4 regions of the Paenibacillus sp. EKM211P genome follow, and region 1 is predicted to be linked to each of the others. Evidence: a T-box and tRNA genes for the amino acid it is inferred to sense, from the RefSeq annotation. Region 1 holds a T-box; the other regions hold tRNA genes.
What was found. The T-box of region 1 lies ahead of leuS (leucine--tRNA ligase). A T-box ahead of a tRNA ligase gene usually reads a tRNA of that ligase, here a tRNA-Leu.
Positions count from the first base shown of each region.

Region 2: it has a tRNA-Leu gene. The T-box ahead of leuS (leucine--tRNA ligase) is inferred to sense a tRNA for this amino acid. The anticodon was not compared.
Region 3: it has a tRNA-Leu gene. The T-box ahead of leuS (leucine--tRNA ligase) is inferred to sense a tRNA for this amino acid. The anticodon was not compared.
Region 4: it has a tRNA-Leu gene. The T-box ahead of leuS (leucine--tRNA ligase) is inferred to sense a tRNA for this amino acid. The anticodon was not compared.

Region 1 covers NZ_JAAMNS010000002.1:201,559-205,187, reverse strand. Annotated here, with positions in the region: gene G9G57_RS03930 (class I SAM-dependent DNA methyltransferase) at 1-300, shown strand, start outside; gene G9G57_RS03925 (tautomerase family protein) at 372-761, opposite strand; T-box leader at 941-1,199, shown strand; gene leuS (leucine--tRNA ligase) at 1,261-3,629, shown strand, end outside.
Region 2 covers NZ_JAAMNS010000003.1:398,786-402,414, forward strand. Annotated here, with positions in the region: gene G9G57_RS07955 (helix-turn-helix domain-containing protein) at 136-510, shown strand; gene G9G57_RS07960 (helix-turn-helix domain-containing protein) at 598-981, shown strand; gene G9G57_RS07965 (Rha family transcriptional regulator) at 1,098-1,319, opposite strand; gene G9G57_RS07970 (urease accessory protein UreF) at 1,610-2,347, opposite strand; tRNA gene G9G57_RS07975 (tRNA-Leu) at 2,611-2,693, shown strand; gene G9G57_RS07980 (glutathione peroxidase) at 2,843-3,328, opposite strand.
Region 3 covers NZ_JAAMNS010000012.1:72,507-76,135, reverse strand. Annotated here, with positions in the region: gene G9G57_RS17035 (carboxymuconolactone decarboxylase family protein) at 50-379, shown strand; gene G9G57_RS17030 (hypothetical protein) at 515-1,051, opposite strand; tRNA gene G9G57_RS17025 (tRNA-Leu) at 1,274-1,358, shown strand; gene msrA (peptide-methionine (S)-S-oxide reductase MsrA) at 1,570-2,082, shown strand; gene G9G57_RS17015 (divergent polysaccharide deacetylase family protein) at 2,211-3,146, shown strand; gene G9G57_RS17010 (N-acetylmuramoyl-L-alanine amidase) at 3,121-3,629, opposite strand, start outside.
Region 4 covers NZ_JAAMNS010000015.1:15,016-18,644, forward strand. Annotated here, with positions in the region: gene G9G57_RS19160 (winged helix-turn-helix transcriptional regulator) at 1-184, opposite strand, end outside; gene G9G57_RS19165 (NAD(P)H-dependent oxidoreductase) at 382-912, shown strand; tRNA gene G9G57_RS19170 (tRNA-Leu) at 1,005-1,089, opposite strand; gene G9G57_RS19175 (N-acetyltransferase) at 1,469-1,903, shown strand; gene G9G57_RS19180 (GNAT family N-acetyltransferase) at 2,005-2,514, opposite strand; gene G9G57_RS19185 (hypothetical protein) at 2,587-3,102, opposite strand; gene G9G57_RS19190 (hypothetical protein) at 3,403-3,629, shown strand, end outside.

The DNA of each region.
Region 1 (3,629 bases):
GATGAAGAACAACCATTCGTACTGGATGAACGCTCTATTTCGTATATCTGGACATGCGCATTGGACACTCCCCGTTGTGAAATTGAGCATCATCTCAGTATCTTTGCGAAAGCAGAACATGAAGGACGCGATCTGTACCAGCGTTTTGAGGAAATTCACGTACAGCGTGCTTATGATCCAGACTGGATGAAGGCAGAATTGTCCAAAGCGGGTTTTCGTGATGTGAAGGTATATGCAGATTTTGAATGGGTAGAAGCAACAGATGACGCGGCGAGACTTTTTTATGTCGCTGTAAAATAGCAGGATTCATTGAGCTAATATAGAAAAAGAAAGACGCTTTTCATGAAGTCATGAAGGGCGTCTTTTTGCTCTCATATATTCACTTTATAGTTCAGCTGAAGTTCATCACCCGGTACACCCCGAATGCCCCAATTCTGTTTCGGGGTTTCAAATATAGTAATTTCAAGATCCTGTGGAGAAATACCCAAAAGATCGTTAATTCTTTGAAATAACAGATTGATGAGTTGCTTCTTAGCTTCTGTCGTTCTGCCTTCGAAGATACTGATTTCAATAATGGTGTATGCGTCGGAGCGACCATCTGCATATATAAAATCTTCATGATTCATAGGGAAAAAACGATGAAACCTCTTGTCTGGAGGATAATTGAACGCATCCACCACGGCAGAGTGAATCACCTCTGAAAGTTGCTTTTTGATCGGATTTAGCTTTTCTTTTGTCCCGAAAATTTTAATCTGTGCCATGTCTCCACTCACCTTTCTTATCTCATCTCAACTTGAACCATTGCAACTTGGAGTTATTATAAAACATTCGTATTCATGTGTCATGGACAACTAGTATGAAGATGGCGCTTCGTATCAAATGTAGTCCTTATTTGACTTTCTTCGCGGTTTTCAATATAATAGTGCCATTATTAACGGTTAAATAATCGCTGATGAGGAATAGTAGTTTTGTCTGGACATGTAGAGAGCCGGCGGGTGGTGCAAGCCGGTTGACAGTGCAAAGCGAACTCACCTCGGAGATATGCGTCCAACGCAGGAAAGCACCTATATAGGTGTCAGTGTCCTGTTATTAATACGCATCGGATCACCTCCGTTATCAGGTGCAAAGGGAGTAGAATGCGAAGAACGCTTTCTGCTAACTAGGGTGGTACCACGGGAATATAACCTCTCGTCCCTAGCGCTGACACGCTACGGGATGCAGAGGTTTTTTTGTTGCATACCGTTTGAGGAGGAAAAGACAATGACAGACACACAGCCGAAGCACGGCTATCAACCGCAAAGTATTGAACCAAAATGGCAGAAATATTGGGATGAGAACAAAACGTTCCGCACTGGGGAAGAACCGGGTAAACCGAAGTTTTATGCTTTGGATATGTTTCCGTATCCGTCTGGAGCTGGTCTGCATGTAGGCCACCCGGAGGGATATACAGCTACAGATATTGTTTCACGTTATAAAAGAATGCGTGGCTACAACGTACTGCATCCGATGGGTTGGGACGCCTTTGGTCTGCCTGCCGAACAGCATGCGCTGGATACAGGCGAGCACCCACGCGAAATTACGGTGAAGAACGTAAATAACTTCCGCCGTCAAATCAAATCACTTGGCTTTTCATATGACTGGGATCGTGAAATCAGCACAACTGATCCTGATTATTACAAATGGACACAGTGGATTTTCATCCAGCTGTACAAGCGTGGCCTCGCTTATGTAGCTGAAGTGCCCGTGAACTGGTGCCCAGCACTGGGAACGGTACTGGCGAATGAAGAAGTAATTGATGGTAAGAGTGAGCGTGGCGGCCATCCGGTTATCCGCAAACCCATGCGTCAATGGATGCTGAAAATTACGGAATACGCCGATCGTTTGCTTGACGATCTGGAGGAACTGGACTGGTCCGAAAGCATTAAGGATATGCAGCGGAACTGGATTGGTAAGTCTACCGGGGCAGAGGTTCATTTTCCAATTGAAGGCTATGACGAACAACTCACAGTATTTACAACCCGTCCAGATACATTGTTCGGTGCAAGCTACTGTGTGCTGGCCCCAGAGCAGGAATTGGTGGATATGATCACTACACCTGAGCAAAAGGACGCTGTACAACAGTATCGTGAACAAGCTGCTCGGAAAAGTGACCTGGAGCGTACGGATCTGGCCAAAGATAAAACAGGCGTATTCACAGGAGCTTATGCAGTAAATCCGGTGAACGGCGAAAAGCTGCCAATCTGGATTGCGGACTATGTACTGGCAGGCTACGGAACAGGTGCAATTATGGCAGTACCGGGCCATGATGCACGTGACTGGGAATTTGCCAAGAAGTTCGGATTGAAAATCACTGAGGTCGTTCAAGGTGGAGACGTGGACAAAGAGCCATACACCGAGGATGGTCCGCATGTCAATTCAGGCCTGCTGAATGGACTGACCAATGAGGAAGCTATTCCGAAAATGATTGAATGGCTCGAAGCTGAGGGTAAGGGGCAGGGCAAAGTAACCTATCGTCTGCGTGACTGGCTGTTCAGCCGCCAACGCTATTGGGGCGAGCCGATTCCAGTAATTCATCTAGAAGATGGAACGATTAAAACAGTTCCTGAGGATCAACTGCCGCTCGTATTGCCAGAGATGGACAATATCAAGCCTTCAGGTACAGGTGAATCCCCACTGGCGAATGCGACAGATTGGGTAGAAACCGTTGATCCTGAAACAGGTATGAAAGCACGTCGCGAGACAAATACGATGCCGCAATGGGCAGGAAGCTGCTGGTACTACCTGCGCTTTATTGATCCAAAAAATGATAAAGAGCTTGTGTCCAAAGAGAAACAGCGCGAATGGATGCCTGTTGACCTGTATATTGGCGGAGCGGAACATGCGGTTCTTCACTTGCTGTATGCCCGTTTCTGGCACAAGGTGCTGTATGATATCGGCGTAGTGGAAACGAAAGAGCCTTTCTATAAGCTGGTCAACCAGGGTATGATTCTAGGCAACAATAATGAAAAAATGAGTAAATCACGCGGTAATGTCATCAATCCAGATGATATTGTTAATACGTTTGGCGCCGATACGCTGCGTATTTATGAGATGTTTATGGGGCCGCTGGAAGCGACCAAGCCATGGAATGAGAATGGGGTAGAGGGAGCGCATCGTTTTCTGTCCCGCGTATGGCGCCTGTTTGTTTCCGAGGATGGTAGCCTGAACGAAAAAATTAAAAATGACGGCGGTAGCGACGAGTTCAAACGGACCTGGCATAAAACGCTGAAAAAGGTAACCGAGGATCTGGATGCATTGCGTTTCAATACAGCGATCAGCCAGCTGATGATCTTCACCAATGATGCATACAAAGCAGACCTTCTGCCGCGTGCAGCGATGGAAAACTTCGTGCAAATGCTGTCGCCGCTTGCACCGCATCTAGCCGAGGAACTGTGGCAGCTACTGGGACACAACGAGAGCATTACCTACGCGGCTTGGCCTGCCTATGATGAAGCATGGACGGTAGACGCTGAAGTGGAAATTGTCATTCAGATGAATGGTAAAATCGTACAGCGTGCAACGATTGCCAAAGATCTTGATGCCAAAGCGATGGAAACTTTTGCATTGTCGCTGGACAGCGTTCAGGAAGC
Region 2 (3,629 bases), on a different contig from region 1:
GTTTTTGTTGCATATTGTGGTATAATGAAAACCAACATACATAATTCGGTAATTTTGGCACACGTGATCTTTGAAAAGGGAACAAGGGACATGATATCGTTATTTGGAGAGCCTGCTAGGGAGGAAGGAACTTCTATGCAATCTATTTACCAACGCATTGAGGAGCTCATTAAGGAACGAGGTATGACGAAAAAGGCGTTTTGCCAGCAGTTGGGCATTAGTACAGGGAACTTTGGAGATTGGAAAAGAGGAAAAACGACACCAGGCACGAATAAACTCATAGAAATCGCTTCTTTTTTTGACGCTAGTCTGGATTGGATTATGCTGGGTCGAGACGTGCAGAGTAAGGTGCTGAAGGAGTCGCAGGACCCTTATTTTTTTGGAGCTTCAGGGCAACTGAATTGCCAGGGGGGATCGCTAAGTGAGGCGGAAAGAGATTTTATACTTGAGTATATTGAATTTACCCGCTTTCGTAAAGAGAAAGACCAGCCCAATTCAACTACTGATTAATGTTTGCTGTGGGATTTGATAAGGACATTCTAATATGTACAATTGAAAATTAATTAGAAAAAGCTACAGTGTCGGAGGGGAAACGTTGTGGGAGATCAAACTATTTATCAGCGGATTGAAGCTTTAATTAAGGATCGAGGAATGACCAAGAAGGCATTTTGTGAAAAGCTTAAAATTAGCTCAGGGAATCTCGGTGATTGGAGAAGGGGAAAAACAACGCCAGGTACCGCCCATTTGATTCAGATTTCGGACTTTTTTAATGTATCGCTCGACTGGTTGATGAAAGGGATTAAGCCAGGGGAAGGCGTGCTTCAGGAGCAGAAGGCTGCTTATTTTTTTGGGGTGATGGGGCCACTGAATTGCCAGGCTGAAGATCTTGAGACAGAAGAACAGAACTTTATTTTAGAATACGTTGAATTTGCGAAGTACCGTAAGCAAAAAAGAGAGAAGGACAAAACAAAACTTGAATAATCTATGGCTAAACGCCTGGGTGATAACCCGTAAAACGAACTGAGGGTTCGGTTTACGGGTTTATTTGGTTTCCTGATAATATGGCGACGCATTGGTTGCTGAAATGCTTGTTCGGTTTAGTGTGGTGTCGCCTCCTTATAATCGTTATCGTCGATATTCAGAATTGCAGCAACTTGTTTTCTGTACCTTTGTGCTTTGCGGGTGCCGTGAATCAGATTGGACAAGCGTGAAGGCGGAATATTATGTGTCTCGCAAAATGTTTTCTGATCCAGCCGAAGCTCGACAAGCCTTTGTTTGATGGCCCACCCGAAGGAGGTGACAGGCATTTTGTTGTTCAAGAGAAATCGCCCCTTACGGATTCTTACGGAATAATTGGTGTGATATAATAATCATCAGTAAACATGTTAGAATTAACCATCTAAAACTATGATACACTTTTATACGTGTTTATACAATCTTAAATACGGTATTTTGTTAAAATGATTACTTAATTAAGTGCAAAAAGTGAAAATAATCCGACTATGGTCTGTTATTGGTGTGAATTTGGGATACATGAATAAAAATACTCTGCCGCTTGAGAAAAGGGCAGAGTATTTTTATTGTGACTGCTAGATTGGTAAACGACGCATCAGAGGGATGCTGGAAGGTGTTTAAATAGGACGGAGGAGGAAAAGGGTCTGGATGCATTCAATTGGCTGCTATGGCTCATATAGGGTGGCTGAGTGATGTAGGAGCTGGTCCGATGGCTGTGGAAAAGATGGCGCTGATATGAGCTTGGCGTAGGTTTGTTAATCTTCTTCCAGGTGGTAAGCAACTCGCTGGTCATATGATCGATAAGAGGATTTTTTTCCTCATAAGGAGGATTGAGCAGTCTAAAGGCATCTTCGATACAGAAGGATACCGCTGTGGCAAAATAGCCGTGAATGGTCTGTTCTATATCGCTTCCGAGGAGGGAGTTAATCCAAGTGTGGACAGTAGCGAGTGTGCCAATTGCATTGTATTGAGTGAGTGTGTCTTCCAGTTGGTCAAATGCGAGCCAAGGATAGAGAGCCTTGGTGAGCTTGAGCAGTCGCTGGCCAGAAAGTCGCGACTCTTTTACATGCTGCAAGGAAGGATGTTGGGCGTGCAGCATTTTATCAATAAGGGCGATCCGCCAACCGTCATTCTGCTGGATGGCTGCATACAGACTTTTAATGGCCATGCCGTCAAGGGTTGTGATTTGAGGATACCAATCGTCTCGCATGTAATGTTTCAGATCCTGTAGACTGTTCAGGTGTCCAGCGCGGAAACGCTCCTCCAATCCGTAGAAACGGGTGAAACCACCAATAGGTAGGGAAGGGTCCAACAATAATGCGTAGTTTAGCAACCGGTTACCTTTATGCAGGACGGTTCGCCTCCTTGAAGTGAATGTTTGTGTGATGTTATTTGACTCAAATCTTATTTTTATAATAATAATTTAAACATTTATGTAATATATATTTACACTTCGAACTCAATTATGTCAAATTAAATAATTTTATTGCTTATATATGTTATATAAAGTTACATTAAAAATAATTATAATATTCTTGTTTACAAATTGTTGCTGAGAGAGTATAATAAATCTGTTGCCTCAATACATTATGACATGCGGTCGTGGTGGAATGGCAGACACGCTATCTTGAGGGGGTAGTGGGCGTACGCCCGTGGAGGTTCGAGTCCTCTCGACCGCATTATATGCAATACCCAGTTGAAAAAGCATCCTGACACGTTTTACGTGAAGGGATGCTTTTTTTGTTAAATACTTTTCGTCATATCCTCCCGTCACAGAAGCAGTCGTATGGACAACGGACCGCTCGTTAACTGTAATGCATAAAGATTGTCAGTTTTTCTGCAAAAGCTTCTTAATATCTCCTACAAGCTTGTCTGGAGTGGTTTGCGGCGCATAACGCTTAAATACGTTACCTTCTCGTGTAATTAAGAATTTAGTAAAATTCCATTTGATCGCTTTGGAGCCTAATACGCCTGGAGCAGTGTGGGTCAGGTAGCGAAATAGAGGATGTGCCTGATCACCGTTAACATCTGTCTTGGCGAACATGGGAAAAGTCACTCCGTAATTGAGTTGGCAAAACTCGGAGATCTCCTCGCTGGAACCCGGCTCTTGTTTGGCGAACTGGTTGCTGGGAAATCCCAAAATTTCGAGCCCCTGTTCATGATACTGGTCATATAGCTCTTGTAGCGCCTTGTACTGGGGGGTTAAGCCACATTTGCTGGCAGTATTCACGATAAGAAGAACTTTCCCTTCGTATGTGGATAACGGAATTTGTGCCCCTTGTAGGGTCTGTGCATCATATTTATATACGCTCATGATATCCCTCCTAATTAAATATTCTACAATTAAATTGTGAACAATTCAACAAGGGGTTGCAAGTCCAGAAGAGTCTACAGACATTGTGCATTGTAAAATCGTCTTTTGTTCAAAACGGTAAATCGCACTTCAAATGGAGCAAATTGAGGTGTTTCTTCTCATAAAAAAGGCTTCATTCGATAATTATCTAGTACATATAGCGCATTTTCTTTCTTTTTTATAAATAAAGGGCAACCGTACCATACCCTACGCCAATATTGACATGCCTTTCATTTTCAAAAAGAGGTGAAATACAGAGTTT
Region 3 (3,629 bases), on a different contig from region 1:
TCGGACACAGTAATAAAGGAAAACTCAACAGAGAGGGCGTGCTGTGTCAATGACGGTTATGGACGAAAAAGTACATGCATACAAGGATCAAATCAGCCATTTGGAAGATAAGTTGCCCGAGGTAGTTCATGCCTATCATCGCTTTACCGGAGAATGCTTTCAAGCCGGCAGTTTAGATGAAAAAACCAAGCAACTGATTGCGCTAGGTATTGGCTTATTTGCGAACAATGAGGTGTGTACGTTTTATCATGTGAATGAGGCGCGCTCCAAAGGAGCCAGTGATCAGGAGATTATGGAGACCGTTGCTGTAGCTGCTGCAGTTGGTGGAGGACATGCTCTAAGTCAAGGGGTTACCCGTGTACAGAAGGCGTTACATTAAAGCGAATCATTCATACAGATAATTTATAATCGTAATAGCGGACATAGATTGATCTCAACAAATGATGGTTATGAAAAGAAGCTTCCGAGCACAGTTAGTGCCTGCGGAAGCTTCTTTTTGCGTGTAGTGCGGGGATTATGCTCTTTTACTTGCAGCAAAAGCAGCAGGGCGAGGGGATTTATGCTTGTAGGCAGAAGAGGATGCAACCCAACTTCGCCCAACAACGCGTAGGGGTTTGGGGGTTGAGTTATTGGGTAATTCGGGGCGATATTTCTCTGGTAAAGGTAGAGCTGCCGTATGAGGCAAAGAGGTAGGGAGTCCCAAATAAGCTCGCATTCGTTCATACATTTCTTTGCGGAATGCGGACATAGGCATACGGAACTGTTCTTTGACGCCTTTATATATATAGGTGGCGTGAACGCCGGAGTGGTTTTGTTGGATGTCTAGAACACGAATGTGATACTTCTTAAATTCATGTTTGATTTCAGATAGCAGGATTCCGGTACGATCTATTCCTGCGTTAACCATTTCGACATAAAGATCAGGGGTTTTCAGCACGCCGCTTTCCTCAAGAATTAGGCTGTCACGCTCAAATACTTTTTGAATAAAGGTAAGGAGCAGATAACTTTTCACAAGAGAGCATGGATGCTGAGTAGTATCCGAAGAGATCATTACCATTCACCGCCTTAGGGAAATGTGATGATAATTCATAGTCATCGAAGTGAAAGAACATAAGTTAATAGGAACCTATGTTCTTATATTATCGTATTATTCCTTTTTTATCAAGAATAAATAAAGAAAAATAAAAGGTTTGACAACTTTATTTGAGCATGGTATGATCTATCTTGTCGCTAAGAAAGATTGATTCTTTTGAAATAGACGACAAATATATATGCGGTCGTGGCGGAATTGGCAGACGCGCACGGTTCAGGTCCGTGTGGGCTAACCCCCCGTGGAGGTTCGAGTCCTCTCGACCGCATCCATTTAGAAAAGGTTTATAGAATTGCTCTCGTAGCAGTTTTATAAGCCTTTTCTTATGTTTCGGAGTTATTGCAGATTTCCCAGGAAGGACAATGTAAGGACTTGAATTTTATTCAAGTCCTTGAGCAATTCTTTTATAAGTTCAATTTTTAAGATATGATAGAAAGTAACACGTTTTATGATGAAGCTATTGAAAGGTTGGATGGAAGATGGAGAAAGCAACTTTTGCAGGTGGGTGCTTCTGGTGTATGGTGACTCCGTTTGAGGAGCAGCCGGGGATTCATAGTATTGTCTCAGGCTATACTGGAGGGGTGATTTCCGATCCGACCTACGAACAGGTTAAAACAGGAACAACAGGGCACTATGAGGTGGTGCAGATTACGTTTGATCCTGAGCTGTTTCCTTATGAAAAGCTACTTGAATTGTATTGGCCGCAAACAGATCCTACCGACGGAGAAGGTCAATTTCAGGACCGAGGCACACAATATAAACCTGCCATTTTTTATCATACGGAGCAGCAACGTGAGCTTGCACAGCAATCCAAGGAACAGTTGGTACAAAGCGGACGCTTTGATAAGCCAATTGTAACGGAGATTCTTCCGGCTTCGATTTTTTATCCGGCAGAGGATTATCATCAGGATTATCACAAGAAGAATGTGAAACATTATAAGGAAGATCGAGCCCAATCCGGTCGTGATGAATTTATCTACAAAAACTGGTAATCAGCTTTAATATACGTTATTATGCGCACTTCAAGGCAGATCAGAGATTATATCTCAGATCTGCCTTGTACATATTTAAACGGTTTTACTCACACAATGAAGGGACAGAGAAGGAGGCTGACCCGCAAATGAGTACACGACGGAAGTTGCACCTGAGAAATATAATAAAAAAAGCCTTAAAGGCATCACGCAGCCGGAAGGATTCGTCTTATGCGCTTATACACCATGCAAGATCTAGAATGCAAATAATTGTAGTGCTTTGTATTTCAGTCTGTATGTTATTTATGATCTGTAAAACTGCTGTTGCCGAAGCAATAGACCAGCAGAACCAGCAGCAAAAAAGGGTTGCTGTCATTATTGATGATTTAGGGAACAATATGAAAGGTACCGAGGAGATTCTAAATTTACCCGTCAAAATCACCGTTGCTGTCATGCCCTTCCTGCCAACAACCAAACAGGACGCTATGGAAGCGCATAAGCGTGGTCATGATGTTACCGTCCATCTTCCAATGGAGCCCAAGCAGGGCAAGCCTGAGTGGCTTGGACCGGGAGCAATCAAGGCTAATATGACGGATGAAGAAGTACGCGCCAAGGTGACAGCAGCAATTAAGGATGTTCCTTATGCCATAGGAATGAACAACCATATGGGCTCCAAGGTCACCTCAGACAAGCGCATTATGTCCGTCGTTCTTGATGTTTGTAAGGAATATGGACTATTTTTTGTTGATAGCCGTACTAATTATTGGTCAGTGGTGCCTGAACTTGCCGCTAAAAAGGGAATGCCACCGGTGCGAAATGATGTTTTTTTGGATGATGTTCATACACTCGCTCATGTGAATCGGCAACTTAGTAAAGTGGTCGAATGGTTGGCAGAGCACGATACCTGTGTAACGATTGGACATGTCGGCGTGTCCGGCATGTATACCTCCTCAGGGCTTCATTCATCGGTCCCTAAATTAAAGGAGCATGCACAATTTGTCGGTATTAGCGATCTGGTGCGTGATGTATGGGGATGGACAGGAGACCCAGCCACGAATACTACCATGCCGTCAGATGCGCAATAATGCCTTCGGCAATAGCTTCAGCAATCCTTTTTTGACCGTGATCCCCGGAAAGCATGGCTCTGTCCTGCTCGTTGCTGATAAATCCGGTTTCCACTATTACAGCGGGATGTTGGATTTTATTCAGAAGATAAAAGGGTTTTCCATATATGGTTTGTCTATTTATGCAAAATAAGCGGTTTAATGAATGCTGAATCCGTTCAGCTAACAGATAGCTGCTGCCTTCATCCTGATACAGCACAATGGGTCCGCGTTTTTCGGCACGTTTGGTCCAATTGACATGCAGACTGACAACCAAAGAAGTAGGCAGTTGCTCTGTCAGGCTTTTACGTTGGGCGAGATCTTTAAGATGCCGCGATTTGGACTGCAACCAACGGTTATCATCACTCAGTGCGTAGTCCTTGTCCCGATTCAGGACAGCAGGGTAACCCTGGGAACGTAAGATCAAGTATAGTTTTTGAGCAATAGCAAGATTGATATCTTTTT
Region 4 (3,629 bases), on a different contig from region 1:
TGATCCCATCCTTCTCAAGTTCACGAAGTTGCTGTATAAGAACCTTTTGAGAAATGCCTGCAATACTACGCTGTAATTCACTGGTCCTCTTTCTACCAGACATTAATAAGCATATGATTAAGGATTTCCACTTACCTCCGATGATCTCCAGTGTTGCTTCTATGCCTAAATTATATTGTTTCATACGACCACCTCTTCAAGACTAAAATAACTAAGTTTATCGAATTCATTTTATAATCACATATCTTCACTCTAAGTACCACGCACACTTTCAAGTAACTATATTACTTTATTGTGTGTATTTACATTTTTTATAGCCTACAGAATAATAATACGTATCCACAAAAAGCAAATGATGCGATGTAAGAAAGGTGATTGATGATGAAGACTCTCGTAATTTTAGCACACCCGAATATTGAAAATTCCAGAGTAAATCAAAGATGGAAACAAGAATTACTTCGATATTCCAATGAAATTACAATTCATGAAATTTATAAAGAGTATCCCAACTGGAAAATTGATGTTTTGAAAGAACAAAAGTTACTTGAAGCACACAGCAATATCATATTTCAGTTCCCTTTATACTGGTATAGTTACCCTCCTCTATTAAAAAAGTGGTTTGATGATGTTTTTGCCCATGGATGGGCTTATGGTTCAAAAGGTGATAAGTTAAAAGGAAAGAAGCTAGGGATCGCCATGTCGATTGGCGATAAAAAAGAAAACTACTTATCTACGGGTTCCGTTACATTTACGGTAGATGAAGTTATAGCCCCTTTTAAAGCAAGCGCAGTACATGTGGGCGCCGTAACATTACCCTATTTCGCTGTCTTCGGAGCCTCGTTTCAAGCAAGTGATGAAGACGTTAACCAGAGTGCAAAAGATTATATTAAATATATATTCCAGCATAAATAAAATGGCTGTTTAATAGCACGCATCTTAACCATATAAAAACAGGCTCTTGGAGGCATTCAGCCAATCCAAGAACCTGTAATTGTTAGGTATAATGCGGTCGAGAGGACTCGAACCTCCACGGGGGGTTAGCCCACACGGACCTGAACCGTGCGCGTCTGCCAATTCCGCCACGACCGCATACTATGTATTGATGGCGATACTTTAATCGCCGTAATTAAAATTATATCTTGAATAGAGCTTAAAAGCAAGCCGATTTATATTATATTTTCTATGAATAATGCTAGTAAATATAAGAAAATCACTGGATATCACCAACCAGATATGGTAAGATGAACGCATCAGGAAAGGAGGTGCGTCAACATCAATAATCATATGTTGAGCGTATCCCTTACCCGGTCCGTTATTCTCTAATTTGCAGAGTTGACGGAGGCGCGGGATACGGATCAAGGCTTTAATTAAGCGCCACGGGTAAAAAGACCGTCTACGGACGGTCTTTTTTATTTCAGTATCATACTTAATATAGATAAGATTACATAATGTGAAAAGAGGCGTTACAATGTCAATTAGACCTGCGAAAGTAGAAGAGTTGAAAGAACTGGTAGCCATTTGGCTGGACGCTTCCGTAGAAGCCCACCATTTTATTGCTCGGGAGTATTGGACATCTAAAGCTGCCGAGATGGAGAACAAGTACCTTCCCCTCGCTCAGAACTACGTTATCATACAAGATGACCATACGATCGGCGGCTTCATTTCCATGATGGACGGATACTTGGCTGCTCTGTTTATACGGGTTGATTCTCAAAGAAAAGGCTATGGCAAATTACTATTAGATTGGGTTAAGAAGCAGCATGATGAGATTCAGCTAAAAGTGTACCAGTCCAACACGAAAGCATTTAACTTTTATACTAAAAATGGATTTGCGATACAAGAGGAATCTGTGGATGCTGAAACTGATGAGAAGGAATTTGTGATGATATGGACAAAACATTAATGATAATGAAGCACCTCTAGCTTTTTAGAGCAAAGGCTCCGCTCCCGTATCTATACGGAACAAGCAGAGCCTTTTACTTTTATCTACTACTGTCTAGTCTCTTATTTAAGCCCATAAACCTCGGTATATAAAATCTCTTTAAACGGAGTAAATTCCTGTTCAGACAGCGCACCTGGATAGCTCATAATTTGAAGCCGCAGATCCGTCTGTCCTTCTCTTAGAGGGGGCTGTACATATTCAAAATGGTTCAGATGGAATCCCATTCGTTCGTAAAAACCAATTCTTCTCCGTGACCATCCATCCACTGGAGGCTCAACCTCCAGCACTACCGGTTGGTCAGACTGTGATATAAATCTACCCATAAGCTTTTTGCCTAATCCGCCACCTCGTATACGGGAATCTACCGCGATATGCTCTACAAACCGAAAATGTTCAAATTCCCAGCCCGCCAAAAAAGCGACTATATTTCCCTGCTCATTTTTTTCAGTGATAATACGATAGCTAGGATGCTTCAATAAAGCCTTTTGAGCCTCAAATGTCCTGCATTCTGATGCTGGAAAAGAAGATTCCATAATCGCATATATTTCAGAAAAATCGTGTTCATTTATCATATATCCCTAGCTCCTTTACCTCTACATCCCCCCAACGACAACAGCCTGTCTTTCATTAAGAGAAAGAGGGGGTTAGACCTTGTTTAATTCCATAAGCGTCAGCAACACGTGTTCCAACAACTCTGAAATATCCTCCATCTGATCTTCGTTAATTTGCCTGGAAAATCGGAGTTCAATCCTGTTTTGGTATGTAGACGTCTTCTCTCCGTAAATCTGACTTAACGTTTGTACTGGTCGAAGTTCGGGCTTCCAAATGTCGGTCAGTATATTTTCAATCCGGCTGCATTGTGTCACAATCTCTCGAATCTTCATATCAAAATACAGCAACAAGCTACATCCCGGAGTTTGATCTTCCATTTCCAATATTTCTGCAGCCAGGTTGTTTAAATCCATCTTTAGTTGAAGCTCTGCCGTCACACCCGGCTGTTCTCTCAGGCTGAACTGTACGCCAAATTCACGGGACATTACCGACATCTCCAATCTATCGATTCGCTGTGTAATGTTAATACGTGAATCCAGATTATCCAGATCGTAAACCGCATTTTCCATAGCCACTTTTAAATTATCAAAAACGGTCGGGTCAAACATTTTTTCACCTCCAATTATTGAGTATAACATAGCTTCTGTACACTTCTTAGATAGGATACCCCTTTTCATCAAAGCATATTAAGACGGAATTTTATAGTATACAGCAAGTCGGTCAATTCCTATGTCGAAGATTAGTGAATAAATTTGTAAAAACTCATAATTGTGACAAAAATATATATATTCTTGTTTATTATTACATTTTTATTCCAATTTATTGGAATACACTATATAATAATGGATGGGATTAGCAATATATATCATATAAATCTCACAAAACAAAAGAAGGGAAGAGATTATAAAATGAAAAAGGCAATAATATCCACACTAGGTCTAGCACTTCTATTAAGTACATCCACCGCTGTTGCATCTGCTCAAGAAGCAGCACCCGCATTACAAAAGGAATCTATTCAGCTTTCATCTTCATGGTATACCGACGTTGAGCCTAATAACTGGTTTGATCAAGCCACTGGAATAACAGTAGGAAGTGGCGTCGATATCTATGGGAACTTCGGAAAATTCATTTCTGA